4 regions of the Oceanobacillus kimchii X50 genome follow, and region 1 is predicted to be linked to each of the others. Evidence: predicted binding sites of a transcription regulator. Region 1 holds the regulator's gene; each other region holds the start of a gene.
What was found. The regulator LexA, encoded in region 1, represses DNA repair genes until DNA is damaged. The targets are predictions, from matches to a motif close to CGAACATATGTTCG.
Positions count from the first base shown of each region.

Region 2: C794_RS07325 (DNA polymerase IV) is a predicted target of LexA. The motif match lies at 1,702-1,715, and genes of this name have one in related genera.
Region 3: C794_RS19760 (YolD-like family protein) is a predicted target of LexA. The motif match lies at 1,485-1,498, and genes of this name have one in related genera.
Region 4: C794_RS00790 (ImmA/IrrE family metallo-endopeptidase) is a predicted target of LexA. The motif match lies at 1,169-1,182, and genes of this name have one in related genera.

Region 1 is NZ_CM001792.1:1,686,480-1,689,684, reverse strand. It holds gene C794_RS08900 (YneB family resolvase-like protein) at 1-536, opposite strand, end outside; gene lexA (transcriptional repressor LexA) at 821-1,444, shown strand; gene C794_RS08885 (hypothetical protein) at 1,575-1,835, shown strand; gene C794_RS08880 (manganese catalase) at 2,180-3,010, shown strand; gene C794_RS21240 (peptidoglycan DD-metalloendopeptidase family protein) at 3,101-3,205, opposite strand, start outside.
Region 2 is NZ_CM001792.1:1,386,900-1,390,104, reverse strand. It holds gene dacB (D-alanyl-D-alanine carboxypeptidase/D-alanyl-D-alanine endopeptidase) at 1-1,229, opposite strand, end outside; gene C794_RS20395 (YjcZ family sporulation protein) at 1,461-1,556, shown strand; gene C794_RS07325 (DNA polymerase IV) at 1,734-2,984, shown strand; gene C794_RS07320 (peptidylprolyl isomerase) at 3,183-3,205, shown strand, end outside.
Region 3 is NZ_CM001792.1:1,276,490-1,279,694, reverse strand. It holds gene C794_RS06800 (TraB/GumN family protein) at 138-980, opposite strand; gene C794_RS19760 (YolD-like family protein) at 1,127-1,465, opposite strand; gene C794_RS06785 (SNIPE associated domain-containing protein) at 2,654-3,205, opposite strand, start outside.
Region 4 is NZ_CM001792.1:123,826-127,030, reverse strand. It holds gene C794_RS00805 (sigma factor-like helix-turn-helix DNA-binding protein) at 1-238, opposite strand, end outside; gene C794_RS00800 (XtrA/YqaO family protein) at 329-526, opposite strand; gene C794_RS00795 (helix-turn-helix domain-containing protein) at 693-1,064, shown strand; gene C794_RS00790 (ImmA/IrrE family metallo-endopeptidase) at 1,199-1,660, shown strand; gene C794_RS19500 (flotillin family protein) at 1,723-3,177, shown strand.

The DNA.
Region 1 (3,205 bases):
TTCTGCCGCAATCGAACAATTTCTTCAATGGGCACTTCCGTTCGATCTCTACCAGGAGACTGATTAATTTGTTTTAAATTTTTTTCAGGTCGATATCCTTCACGTACTGCTCTTCGCATTCCTCTTCTTATTTTCATATTTTGAATTTTCCTCTGATATTCTTCTACAATTCCAACAATTTGTAATACCATCGAATCGGCTTCATTCAGTACCAATTCACCTTCATGAGCTACAGTATATATAGGGATATTTAGCTTAGCTAATTGATGAAAAAGTGCAATTTTTGTATTCCCTCTACCTAAACGAGTTTCATCTTGAATACATAAACAATCCGCTTCTTTACTTGAAAAATATTCGAGAAGTTGAAAGAGTCCTTCTCGTTCGATATCGTACCCGCTTGCCTGCTCTTCAATACAATCAATAACCGTAAAGTTTAGCTTGTTTGCTAATGATTGCAATTCCTCCCGTTGGCGTATAAGGGAAGACTCTTGTGTATGTTTATCCGTGCTGACTCGACAATATACTACTGCTTTCAATCCTAACTTCCTCCTGTTTAATTAACCGCTCGTTACCATAGAGAAATATAAAAAAGCGAGCGCTAAAGCAAATGCTATCACATAGAATGCATCGGTTCTAGTAATTTTCTTCAGCATAATTAAAAGCTCCTTTCATCCGTTTATCGAACAATTGTTCCTATTTGATTCAAAGTATATACCGAACATATGATCTTGTCAACAAAAATTAGAACGAGTGTTTGCTTATTTAATAGTAAAATGATAAACTATCATTAATAAAAACCTATGCTAGAGGTGAACGTTTGATGACGAAACTATCAAAAAGACAACAAATGATTTTTGACTTTATTAAAAGCGAAGTAAAGTTAAAAGGATATCCACCATCAGTTCGAGAAATTGCTGTAGCAGTTGGACTCGCTTCCAGCTCAACTGTTCACGGGCATTTAGAAAGGTTAGAAAACAAAGGATACATACGAAGAGATCCTACTAAGCCAAGAGCAATTGAAATTATTGATCCAGAAATGGAACAACAGCTTCCAAAAGACGAAGCACGTTATGCACCTGTAATTGGTAAAGTTACTGCAGGGATACCAATTACAGCGGTTGAAAATATCGAAGAATTTGTTCCAATTCCAAGTTCGAGTGCCGGTCCAGACGATAATGTATTTGTACTTATAATTGATGGTGAAAGTATGATTGAGGCAGGCATTTTAGATGGAGACATGGTAATTGTTAAACAACAAAACACAGCATTAAATGGAGAGATTGTTGTAGCAATGACTGAGGAAAATGAAGCAACAGTAAAACGATTTTTTAAAGAAGAAAAACGTATACGACTACAACCAGAAAACGCTACAATGGAACCTTTATTTTATGAGAATGTAACAGTTCTTGGAAAAGTGATAGGTCTATATCGAAATATTTTCTAATAAAAAGAGTTTGGCTTTCTATAGCTAAACTCTTTTTATATCGATAGAATTTATCCGTCTGCATAGTTTGTACATAAATCTAGAATTACACTAATATTATAATATTAAGAAATGAAAGGAGAGAAATGAAATGTCAGATAAATTCTATCAACGACGAAGTTTTTATATTCCAACTGCCCTTATAGCAATGGTTCTAGGGATATATTATCTAACTAAGTATGTAGATTTTTTAACATTACCTTTCTTATGTATAATCTTAATCATCGTTACTACGTTAGAAGTAATCGAAACTAAAAAAATTAAGTCAAAAGAAAATATTCTAAAATTAGGATCTGCCGGATTATTAATCGCTTTGGCTACATGGTACCAAATCACCGTATTCATTCTATGAATTTATTAAATAACTAATAATATAAGTAAGTTAGATTACTGTAATAACTATATAAAAACTATTTTTAATTACCGCAAGTTATTAATATCTCCCTCTAAAAATCAGAAACAATGGTAATAAAACACATTTAGCTCAGTAATTCTATTTTATAATTCCCATACTAAACGTCTAGTAAACTGGACTACCGGTATCAACATTCAAATTATTTTCAAAGAGATATTTTAATCTTATACAACTTCTCCTTATACTTAAAATTTATTGTGTAACAATGTGTTTAGTATAGAATATTCGACTTTTTATCTGCATATACTTAATTGTTTATTATATGGAAGGAGGAATAAGCATTGTTTTATCATTTTAAAGAATTGCAATTCGAGGCAAAACCAAGTAGGCCTGATCCCGTATTTGCTAGAAAATTACAAGAGGTACTTGGTGGACAGTATGGAGAAATTAGTGTAATGATGCAATATTTATTCCAGGGATTTAACAGTAGAGCAGAGCCTAAATATCGTGATTTGTTATTTGATATTGGAACAGAAGAAATTGGTCATGTAGAAATGTTAGCTACAATGATAGCTAGGTTATTAAACGATGCACCATTTGAGACGCAGCAGAATGCTTATGACACAGATCCTGCTCTAGCAGCTATATTAGGGGGTTCTAACCCACAACATGCGATTGTTAGTGGACTTGGAGCAATGCCAGCAGATAGCAATGGAAATCGATGGACTGCAAATTTCATCATTTCCAGCGGGAATTTATTAGCGGACTTTCGTGCTAACCTTACTGCGGAGTCACAAGGAAGATTACAAGTCACTCGCTTATATAATATGACCGATGATCCAGGTGTAAGAGATATGTTATCTTTTCTTATTGCAAGAGATACATATCATCAAAATCAGTGGTTTGCTGCGATAAGAGAGCTCGAAGAACGTGAGAATGATATCGTGGTTCCTTCAACTTTCCCTAGATCAAAAGAATTTCAAGAAGTATCATATACACTATTTAATTTCTCAGAAGGCGAAGAAAGTAAAAAAGGTAGGTGGGCACATGGCCCAAGTTTTGATGGAAGAGGAGAATATAAATATGTAAGTGAACCCGTTTTTTGGGGAAGTGCACCTAAATTACCACCAGCTCCTCCACTATATTACAATACACCCCCATCTAAAATGTAGAAAACCCCTACTTAAAATAAATTACATGTAATTAATAAACATCAAAGTTAATATTCACCAAACTTTGATGTTTATTAATACAATTTAGACTTACAAAAATAATTTCTCCCAAGTAACTTTTCCTGCTTTCCCATCAATGAGGATACTTTCCTTTTGTTGAAAAGATTTCACTGCATTATTTGTATTAGTACCAAA
Region 2 (3,205 bases), 300 kb from region 1:
AAAGTACTTACTCCTTCTATTGTTCCGGTCTTCGCTTTGACAGAAAATCCTTTCATACGTTCTCGTAAAGTCCCGCCCACCATTCGATTTTGCTCGCCTGCTACAGGTAGAGTATCTAACAGCAAAGGAAACCATTTTTCCGATTGAATTCGATATAATAATTTGGACAACTCATTTGCGGGTAACAAATTACTGTGCGAGATTCCTGAACCGTCCTTAATTTGCAATGTTTCCATATTTACTCCATAGGATTGAATTTGTTCTTTTACTACCTTTAATCCTGCATCCCATGTACCTTCTCCATATACAAAACGCCCCATTTCTTTTACAAGTATTTCTCCAATTCCATTATTACTTAATTTCATAAATGGAATTAAGATCTCTGCTAATTTTGGAGAAGAATGTTTACATATACACATGGTGTTGTTTGGAACGGCTTTTCCTGTTTTAGATTTTCCTTTAATCGTTATTCCCATTTCTTTTAATGTTTGAACAAATGTATCTACTACATAATCCGTCGATCTCCATACAGCCATCCATTCTTGCCTTACGTCATGATCAACACCGATGTTTCCTTTCATATAAATATGGTTACCACCATGTTCTCTAGTAATACACAATTCTTCTTCTTCAGCTTGAGCTACGGTAACCGCATGGTTCTCTATGGTGACATAAGATGTGTTAGGATATAGTCGATATTGAGGTGGTTCACCCAATTGACTCGGTTGAATAATAATTTTTACAGATCCAGTATCATAATCCTCGTCAGGCGATATTGTTAATGCTGATACTTCCGCTCCATAATAATATTGTGCATCCGACCAAATTAAATCTTCCGATAAACGTATATCATCGTACCATGTATCATCCCCAATAATTCTACCTGTAATTGTTCTGATACCATACTTGTAGAGAATAGCTGCAAACTTCTGATAATCATTAATTTGCAAGGTAGGATCACCTTTGCCAACGATATAGACATCTCCTTCCCACACATCCCCAACAAGTTTTCCGTCCAATCTTATCTCCGTCGAAAATTTATAGTCCGGTCCTAATATTCGTAAAGCAGCTACAGTAGTTAGGATCTTCATATTCGAAGCTGGATGCAGTCGAATATCTCCATTATGACTTAGATAAATATCTCCCGTGTCTGCAGAACGAATACTAAGACCAAGTATCCCACCTGCCCATTTTTTCTGTTTACTGATATATGTTAAAAGCTCTTCCATTACTCCCACTCCTGTTCTCAAGTGAAAAACATACCTTTATTTAATTATATTTCTACAGAAACCAATGAGATTCCTTTTTAATCGTAAACTTATGCGGGTCTTAATTCATATGGTGCTAAACGGATGATCTACACTTTTCTTGTAATTTTTATGTCCATGACTAGTGAATCGGCCCTCCCTGTTCTTTATTTCCGCACATATAATAGCCATATATCGTAGGAGGTGGTAAGTATGAGCGAATATGAAAAACGTGGTGAATTTGGCTTTACTTTTTTGGTAGTATTATTTATTTTGCTTATCATTGTCGGCGGCTCTTACTGGTACTAGTAAAATCGAACCCCTCTTCATGATTAAAAATTCTTTCCTCCTCTCGTATGTCGGATTGAAGGATGCTTCCTGCATCCTTTTTTTATTTCTTGTTATTTCCCTGTAACAAATTTCCATTGTTATTTTTTATTGTTCTACATATAATAGAACATACGTTCTTATGAAAGGATGATAATCATGGATTATTCCAGTTATCCACGTAATGATGTTCTATGTATCGACATGCGTTCATTTTATGCGAGCGTGGAAGCAGTCAAACTCAATTTAGATCCAATGAAAGTAATGCTTGCTGTTGTTGGCGATCCAAATCGATCAGGGAGTATTGTACTTGCCGCTTCTCCTGAGTTAAAGCGACGTTATGGAATAAGTAATGTAAGTCGTTTTTTTGAATTACCAGATGACCCGGAAATTCATATTGTCCCTGCCCATATGGCGGATTATATACACATGTCTTTACAAATTACTGATTTACTGCAGCAATATGCACCTTTGGAAGCTATTCATCCTTATTCTGTAGACGAAGTGTGGATTACAGTCAACGGTTTACAACACTTATTTGGAACGCGAGAAGAAATTGCGAAAAAAATAAAAGCGGATATTTTAGATTCCTTTGGCATTACTTGTTCCATTGGAATTGGAGATAATAAATTTTTAGCTAAAGTTGTCATGGATCTTCATGCAAAGAAACAAGGAATTGCAGAATGTACGTATGAAGATGTAGAAGAAAAACTTTGGCCTCATCCGATTGAATCCATCTGGGGAATTGGCGGACGAATGAAGCGAAATTTGAATCGAATGGGAATTATTACGTTAGGTCAGCTTGCTAATTATAATCTTGACCATTTAAAGAAACGATTCGGAGTAATGGGGGAGCAACTTTATTGGCATGCGTGGGGAATTGATTTAAGTCCTGTGTTCGGAGATTTTTCAAAACAAGAACAAAAGGGTTTTGGCCATGGTATATCTTTGCTACGCGATTATACAAAAGAAGATATTCCTTACTGTATTCTCGACCTCTGCGAAGAAGTATGTCGAAGAGCACGTACAGCAAATAAATCAGGTAGGACCATTCATTTAGGAATTTCTTATTCAAAAGAAACCGGCGGAGGATTTTCTCGATCACAATCCATTGATCTTCCAACAAACATTACCTTAGATGTCTATGATATTTGCATGCAGCTATTTAATAAATTTTACGATGGTAAAAGTATGGTTCGTCACGTATATGTAACACTAACCAACCTTAGAGACAAGCAAGAAACACAGCTGGATTTATTTGAAGATCGTACAAAGAAAAATGATATTGGATATGTCATGGATGCAATCCGTGATAAATATGGATCCACTTCCATCCTTCGTGCATCAAGTTATACCCAAGCTGGGATCACTATCGAACGAAGCAAAAAAATTGGTGGGCACTACGCTTAATATAAAGCGAAACTTCATTTAGTGAGATACTACTATCCCATACATACGGGATAAACTAAAGCACATTCTAAATTCCAATCATGTAAAAATCCATGCTATAATGACATTAAAGTGAGACTATGTAAGCAATATTTATCCAAGTGTTAGCGTCCGTCATCACATACATTGGACAATTATTAAAGATAAAGGAGAACTAAAATGAAGCAAAGATATCTATTTAT
Region 3 (3,205 bases), 410 kb from region 1:
AAAATTAAATTGGCCATTTAGGGCGATTTTTTAATTTACATCAATAGATTCAATTTGAACATTTTTTAGCCACTCTTATTCAAGTGGCTCACCAAAATTATATTTAAGTATCATATCTTCTAATCTATTTCATCGTGTTAATAGATACTTTTAACATTATATCCTTTTTCTATAAGTATACTTGGAAAACTTGGGTCAATTACAGTATGTCCAGAACCGACTATTACAAAGTAGGTCTTTCCACTATCACTCTGTAGTATTTCATCTAGTTTGTTTACCATATTAATATTACGAATGTCATTCATTTCTTTGTGATATTCATCATCAGCACGATTAAGATCATTCGTTACAATATTAATTAGCTCTTCCTTACTGCTACTACTATTACTGTGTACCCAGCTATATCCTAATTGGTTAATCCAATCAGCTTGTTGTTCAAATGTTTCTATCGTATGTTCTAACATTTTGACTTGTGTATCTAAATTGTAGCTACTAAAAACATTATATTGATCTTCTACTGTTTCTAATTCAATAATTTCTTTACCATCTTCTAAGGCTCGTTTAAGGAAATATAAATCAACACCATACTCAGGTCTTAAATCGCTTTTCTCCCTGATGAATGCCCCTAGTATACTTTCTATATACCAAGGTTGGTATTTATTAAAGTTCTCTAGAGATAACTCCTGCGCTTCTAAAATACTTGAAAGTTTTTTTAAAGACTTCGGTGACAACACTTTATCCAAATTCATACCTTCACTAAATAACGCCAAATTATTGATTTCTTCTGCATTGACTTCAGGTTCTACTACATTAATTTCAGGAAGGATTACATTTGCACTATCATATGCCTCTTCAGTTGCATTTGCAAGTGGATAGAAATCCTCATGCCCTACATGAATAATCCCTTGTACATACAGAGTTGTCTCACCATTTACTATCTTCCATAGCAATCCACCATTTCCATCATAATCATACGTCATTTTGTCACCATCCCTATTGGTACTCTTCAAAACCTTATATTATCCTTAATAACTCATTATCAACGTAGTGCAATTAATCAGTAAAGTCAAATAAATCGATGTATAACCTAGCCGAAACTAGGCATTCTTCGAGAATAAGGCCTTTTCTATAGAATAGTAACTTTTAAAATCGCATTAAAATTTATTTTTAATTCATGCTCTAAGCCTACCTTTTCAACCACAGTAATATATTGATCTTGGTAATTGATCTTATCAATGTAACCTTTGGTATTATGGTAATCATAATTGTTATAGTACTTTATATTTATTAAAAGATTGTCCTTATGTGCCATCATTAATTGAAATCCGTTTTCTTCTAATTGTTGTTCATCAAGTATAGGCTTCTTCTTTCTGTTTTGTTTTACTTTTAATTGATTTAACATCTCGGTATGTTCAGGCATCATCATAGATGTCCATTTTATTTTACCTCTGTCATTAATACTCATGTTCCTGTTCTCCTTTTAACGAACGTTTGTTCTCATTATATCAATATAATAACAAGTGTAAACACGAAAAAAGTGGAAATCCTGTTAAAATTCGCTTGCTCCTATGTGAACAACTCATTAGAATAGGAAATAAATCAACATATAAGGAATGAAGTTAAATTAGAAAAGAAAATATAAGAGGATATTATGGTTTTAAAATCAAACATATACAAGTTTTTACGTATTTGAAATGATGTTGAGGCTGTGAAGAAAGGAAAGTAGGTAAGCGAATTGGCAGACGAATTACTGGACGTGCTGCAGAAAGATTTTTAAGTAAATTCACTAAAAAACGAATACTAGAAAGAGAGGTTAGTTATGAGTATTGGTAGTTGGGTTGGTATTGTTATAGCTGTTGCAGTTGCATTTGGTTTATTCGATTCAAAGAAAAAGAATAAAAAATAAAACTCCCCTTAGCTATTTTTTGGGGAAAGAAGCATTTTGAAAGTAAGTGGTTTAAAAGTTTATTAGTTTTTATGTATAGAGATTTGAGATAGTGAAAATTTTTGTCAATTAGAAAAAATAATAGTGAACGAGAAACTATCTTCCTATAATGGAGAAATCATTCTTATGGCTAGTTAGAAATCTTGCATGGCGGTTGATGCTTTGAAAGTTTAGATCTTAACAGCATCTTTCGCATATTACTCTGCCAAGTGTATTAGATAAATATAAATACTATTAGATAGGTGATAATTATGAACTCTAACTTAAAGATATATTTTATTGGATTCTTTTTATCCATTCCTATTATGTTTAGCTTAGTCTCTATACTTTGGAAAACCTTTGTAAGCGGAAATCCATTTTCAACAACTTTAATTGACAATTTGGGTATTCTAGGTGTGTATTACTTTATCATAAGTATCGGTTTTACAATATACTTAAAAAAGCTTTAAAAATATATTTACATGTACTCAGAAAAAGACTTCACAATATAAGAAGTGGTTCCTTTGTAAAAAAGGAACCACTAAATAATTAAACAATCCTTAAATAAAATATCCATAGAGCTCATTTATCGCAAGATACTTCATTGTTTTTTTAGGATGCAGTTGACGGTATTTTCTGTAAGAACAGCAAGAAAAAATTAGCAGGTTATCATTGACTGAAATAAATAAAACAAAAAAGCCCTCACTTTTGTGGGGGCTTACCAATAATTTAAGACGCTATTACATTTGTACCCTCATCAATTTTCCCCTCAGATATCTTTAACGATTTGCGATAGTCTTCAGCCTCTGCAATTTTCGTAAATTCAACAGTTTTATCAAAATTGTTCTCAACTACCTCAACAATTTCTTCTAATGTGACATCAAAAAATTCTTTTCTAGTGTTAACTTTATTTACTTGCTTATTAATAAAAGCCTTATGAAGTTTATTCTCTAGGTCTGGGGCATCGTCAGAAAATATCATTGCATGCACATCAAAATTAAAAGGAACTGAAGCACTACCCAACTCATTAATTCTTTCCATAGGTTCTAGCCTTCTAGTCATACCAATCTTGTATATATTTTCACCAAAAGAGCCAATATTTGAGATTATGTACACATACCCCGCTCTTGCATTCTGCTCTCTATAATCAACTACTTCTTTTTCCTTTTTTATCTTTTCAAGTTGCAATTTAATTTCTGCCATCTTTTTCTCAATTTCAATATGAATTTCTGTATTTGCCTCTTCAAGTTGCTTTTTATACTTCTCAAAAGCATTAGTAAA
Region 4 (3,205 bases), 1.6 Mb from region 1:
GCTGATATGCTGAACGTTTATCTACTCCCCCATAGCTGTCAGGTTCTCGTCCAGTATGCATCCAATTCATGGCATAGGACATATCTTTAATCATTTCATCAATTACTTTGATATCTTTTTCTTCCATTTCAACTTCTGGATCTAATCTTTTCTTCATATCCTCTAATGCTTTTTTTCCATATTCGTACTCTGCTAATAAATTATCTACCCAATTTTTATCTTCAAGTTTTCGTCCCATTAGAATAAACCCTCCTTTAAAATAAAAAAGGACATGAGCAACGTAAGTTACGTTATCTCATGTCCTCCAGTTAGCTGGTAGCACAAATTCCTATTTAAACTCTTCACCCTCATCGAAACGAACACGTTTTACTTCTCCTTGATGAGTAATGATTTTTGTCTCTCCATGATCCGGCAAATACGACATCTTTGTTTTTCCTTTTGAGTAGACAATAATAAAAGGCTTGTCCTTCTCTTCGGTGGAATAAGGCAAATGATCTTCTCGAATGAGGATATCTTTTAATCGCATCTTTATCCTCCTCTCGTTATTTCTGTTTTAGAAATTATAAATTTATAGTACATTTCTATTTTAAAAATGTCAACAGTTAAATTTCCAAAAAAGAAACAAATTAGCAGTTTAATAATTATTATGGTATAATTATTTCTAAATTAGAAAATATAGGTGGTATGAAATAATGGATATCGGAGATCGTATCATTCAATTACGCGAAGCAAAACGTTGGAGCCAAAAAGAATTAGCAAAAATAGCTCAAATTAATGTTAGTGTAATGAATCGAATTGAAGCAGGAGATAGACCAATTCGTGGGGAAGAACTAAGTCGATTTGCTTCAATATTTGAAGTTTCTACTGACTTCTTATTAGGGCGAACAAATGAAATTAAGCAAAACACTAGCGACGAAAAACAATACTTCATTGAAAAAATTCAAGAAGATTTTCCAGAAGCTGATTTAATGTTTAATGATTTAGCAAGTTTTTCCTCGAAAGATCTCCAAGATGTTTATGACTACATCAGATTTAAAAAAAGTCAGAAAGAAAATAACGCATAAGCTATATTGCATTTTTCGCGGAAGAACTTTATACTATAATTACCAAATTAAGGTAATACTTAGAAGGTGCAACGAAGAAAGCACCTTTTTTTATACCATAAAATAGAACGTATGTTCTAAAATCGGAGGTAATCATGCATTACTCACACCTAGAAGATTATATCCAGCACATTTATAAATCAATCAAAATTTCTTCTCCTTCCCAGTTAAATATGACCACTATTGCAGAGCGTTTAGGCATTCAAGTAAGTTATGGAAACGTTTCTTTTCGAATTAATGATGAAATCATCCTTCGTAGAGGTACGAAGGAACAACAATGGCAAGAATTTGGTCATGAGGTGTGTCATTACTTAAGGCATTGTGGAAATCAGTTATCAATGCACCCTCTGTTTTTCGAACTCCAAGAGTATCAAGCAAATAATTTTTCATATCATTTCTGCGTACCAACATTTATGTTACTGAAACAAAAAAACTTTAACACTTTATCAATAGCAAGAACATTTAATGTTACAGAGTCATTTGCCTCACGACGACTAGAAATTTATCAACAAAATCATATTTACGGTAGTAATAGCCACTTAAATCAAATTCTATAAACTTATTAAATAAATTTAAATAATTTATAGAAATAATTGGGGGTATTGTGTGGTTTATCTATATGAAACTTCGCTATAAGACTGTTCCCTCAAATGTTGCTTTAATTATTACAGGTCCAAAGCTCGGGGACCCAGAAAAAGAAAGAAATATATTCCAAGACGATGAAGGCAGATATATGAAAGTCATTCGTGGTGGTGGACACCGCCTAAGAATGTTCCAAACATCTACACCGGTTCCTTTAACAGCATTTCAATTACAAATAACCAGCCCAACTGTACATACATTAAAAGGGGTACCCATTGAAGCAGAAGCTGTAGCTATGTTAAAGGTAGCTGATTCTTTAGAAGGTATAGCTAGATATGCTGAACAATTTCTTGGTAAAGACCAAGATGAAATCGATGAGGAAATTACTGAAGTTCTTGCTGCAAACATGAGAGCAATTTTAGCAAAATTAACAGTTGAAGATATTAATAATGATCGGGAGAGCTTTAACCAACAAGTTACAGAAATCGCACAAAAGCAATTAGATGATATGGGGTTCCGTATCACTAGTTTAGGTCTTACTGATTTACGCGATGTAGATAACAGTGACTACTTAACCAACTTAGGTAGACCAGAAACTGCACAAATTAGAAAACACGCTGAAATTGCGGAAGCTACGAATAGAAGAGAAACGGAAATTCATAAAGCACAGATGAATGAACAAGTAGAGATTGAACGTTATGAAAAAGAAATCAGTATCTCTGAATCTCGAAAAGCAAAAGAACTTACCGATGCGAGAATTAAGGCTGAAACAGATAGAGAGAGAGCGAAAACCGAAGCTGCCTACTCCTTAGAACAAGCAGAACGCTCTCTAGAAGTAGAAAATGAACGACTTAAAGTTGATCGTCAGAAGAAACAAGAAGAATTAGACATTCAATTATTAGAGAGACAACGCAAAGTTGATTTAGAACAAAAAGAAGTAGAAGTACGTAGAGCTGCTGCTGAGGCAGATTACTATGAAGAAGTAAAACGCGCTGAAGCTGCTGCGGAAGCGAAAAAACGTGCAGGAGAAGCAGAGGCAGAAGTTATTGCCAAGAAGAGCCAAGCTGAAGTTCAAGCAATACGTGAGCGTGCGAAAGCAATTGATGAGCACAAAGAAGTTATGTTACTTGAAATGGTTATTGAAATGCTTCCAGAATTTGCTCGTGCAGTATCCGAACCAATATCCAATGTAGACTCTATCCGCATATTAGACAATGGCGACGGTAAAGGCATGGATCGCATTCCAAATTCTGTTACATCAATGATGACCAATATGCAAGATAGCTTAAAACAAATGACTGGCTTGGATCTAAATGCAATGTTAAACCGCATTACAGGGGGAAATAATACGACCGATACAAAAGAACCCATACAAGCTCTTGCATCGAAAATTAATCACCCAAAAAGCGAAGCTGCTGCCGTAGATGACCCCGGTAATACAGAAGGAAATACAACAGAAGAAAAGAAAGAAAGTAATAATGAAGAAACATAATAAGATATAGTTGAACAAAGCCCTCCAG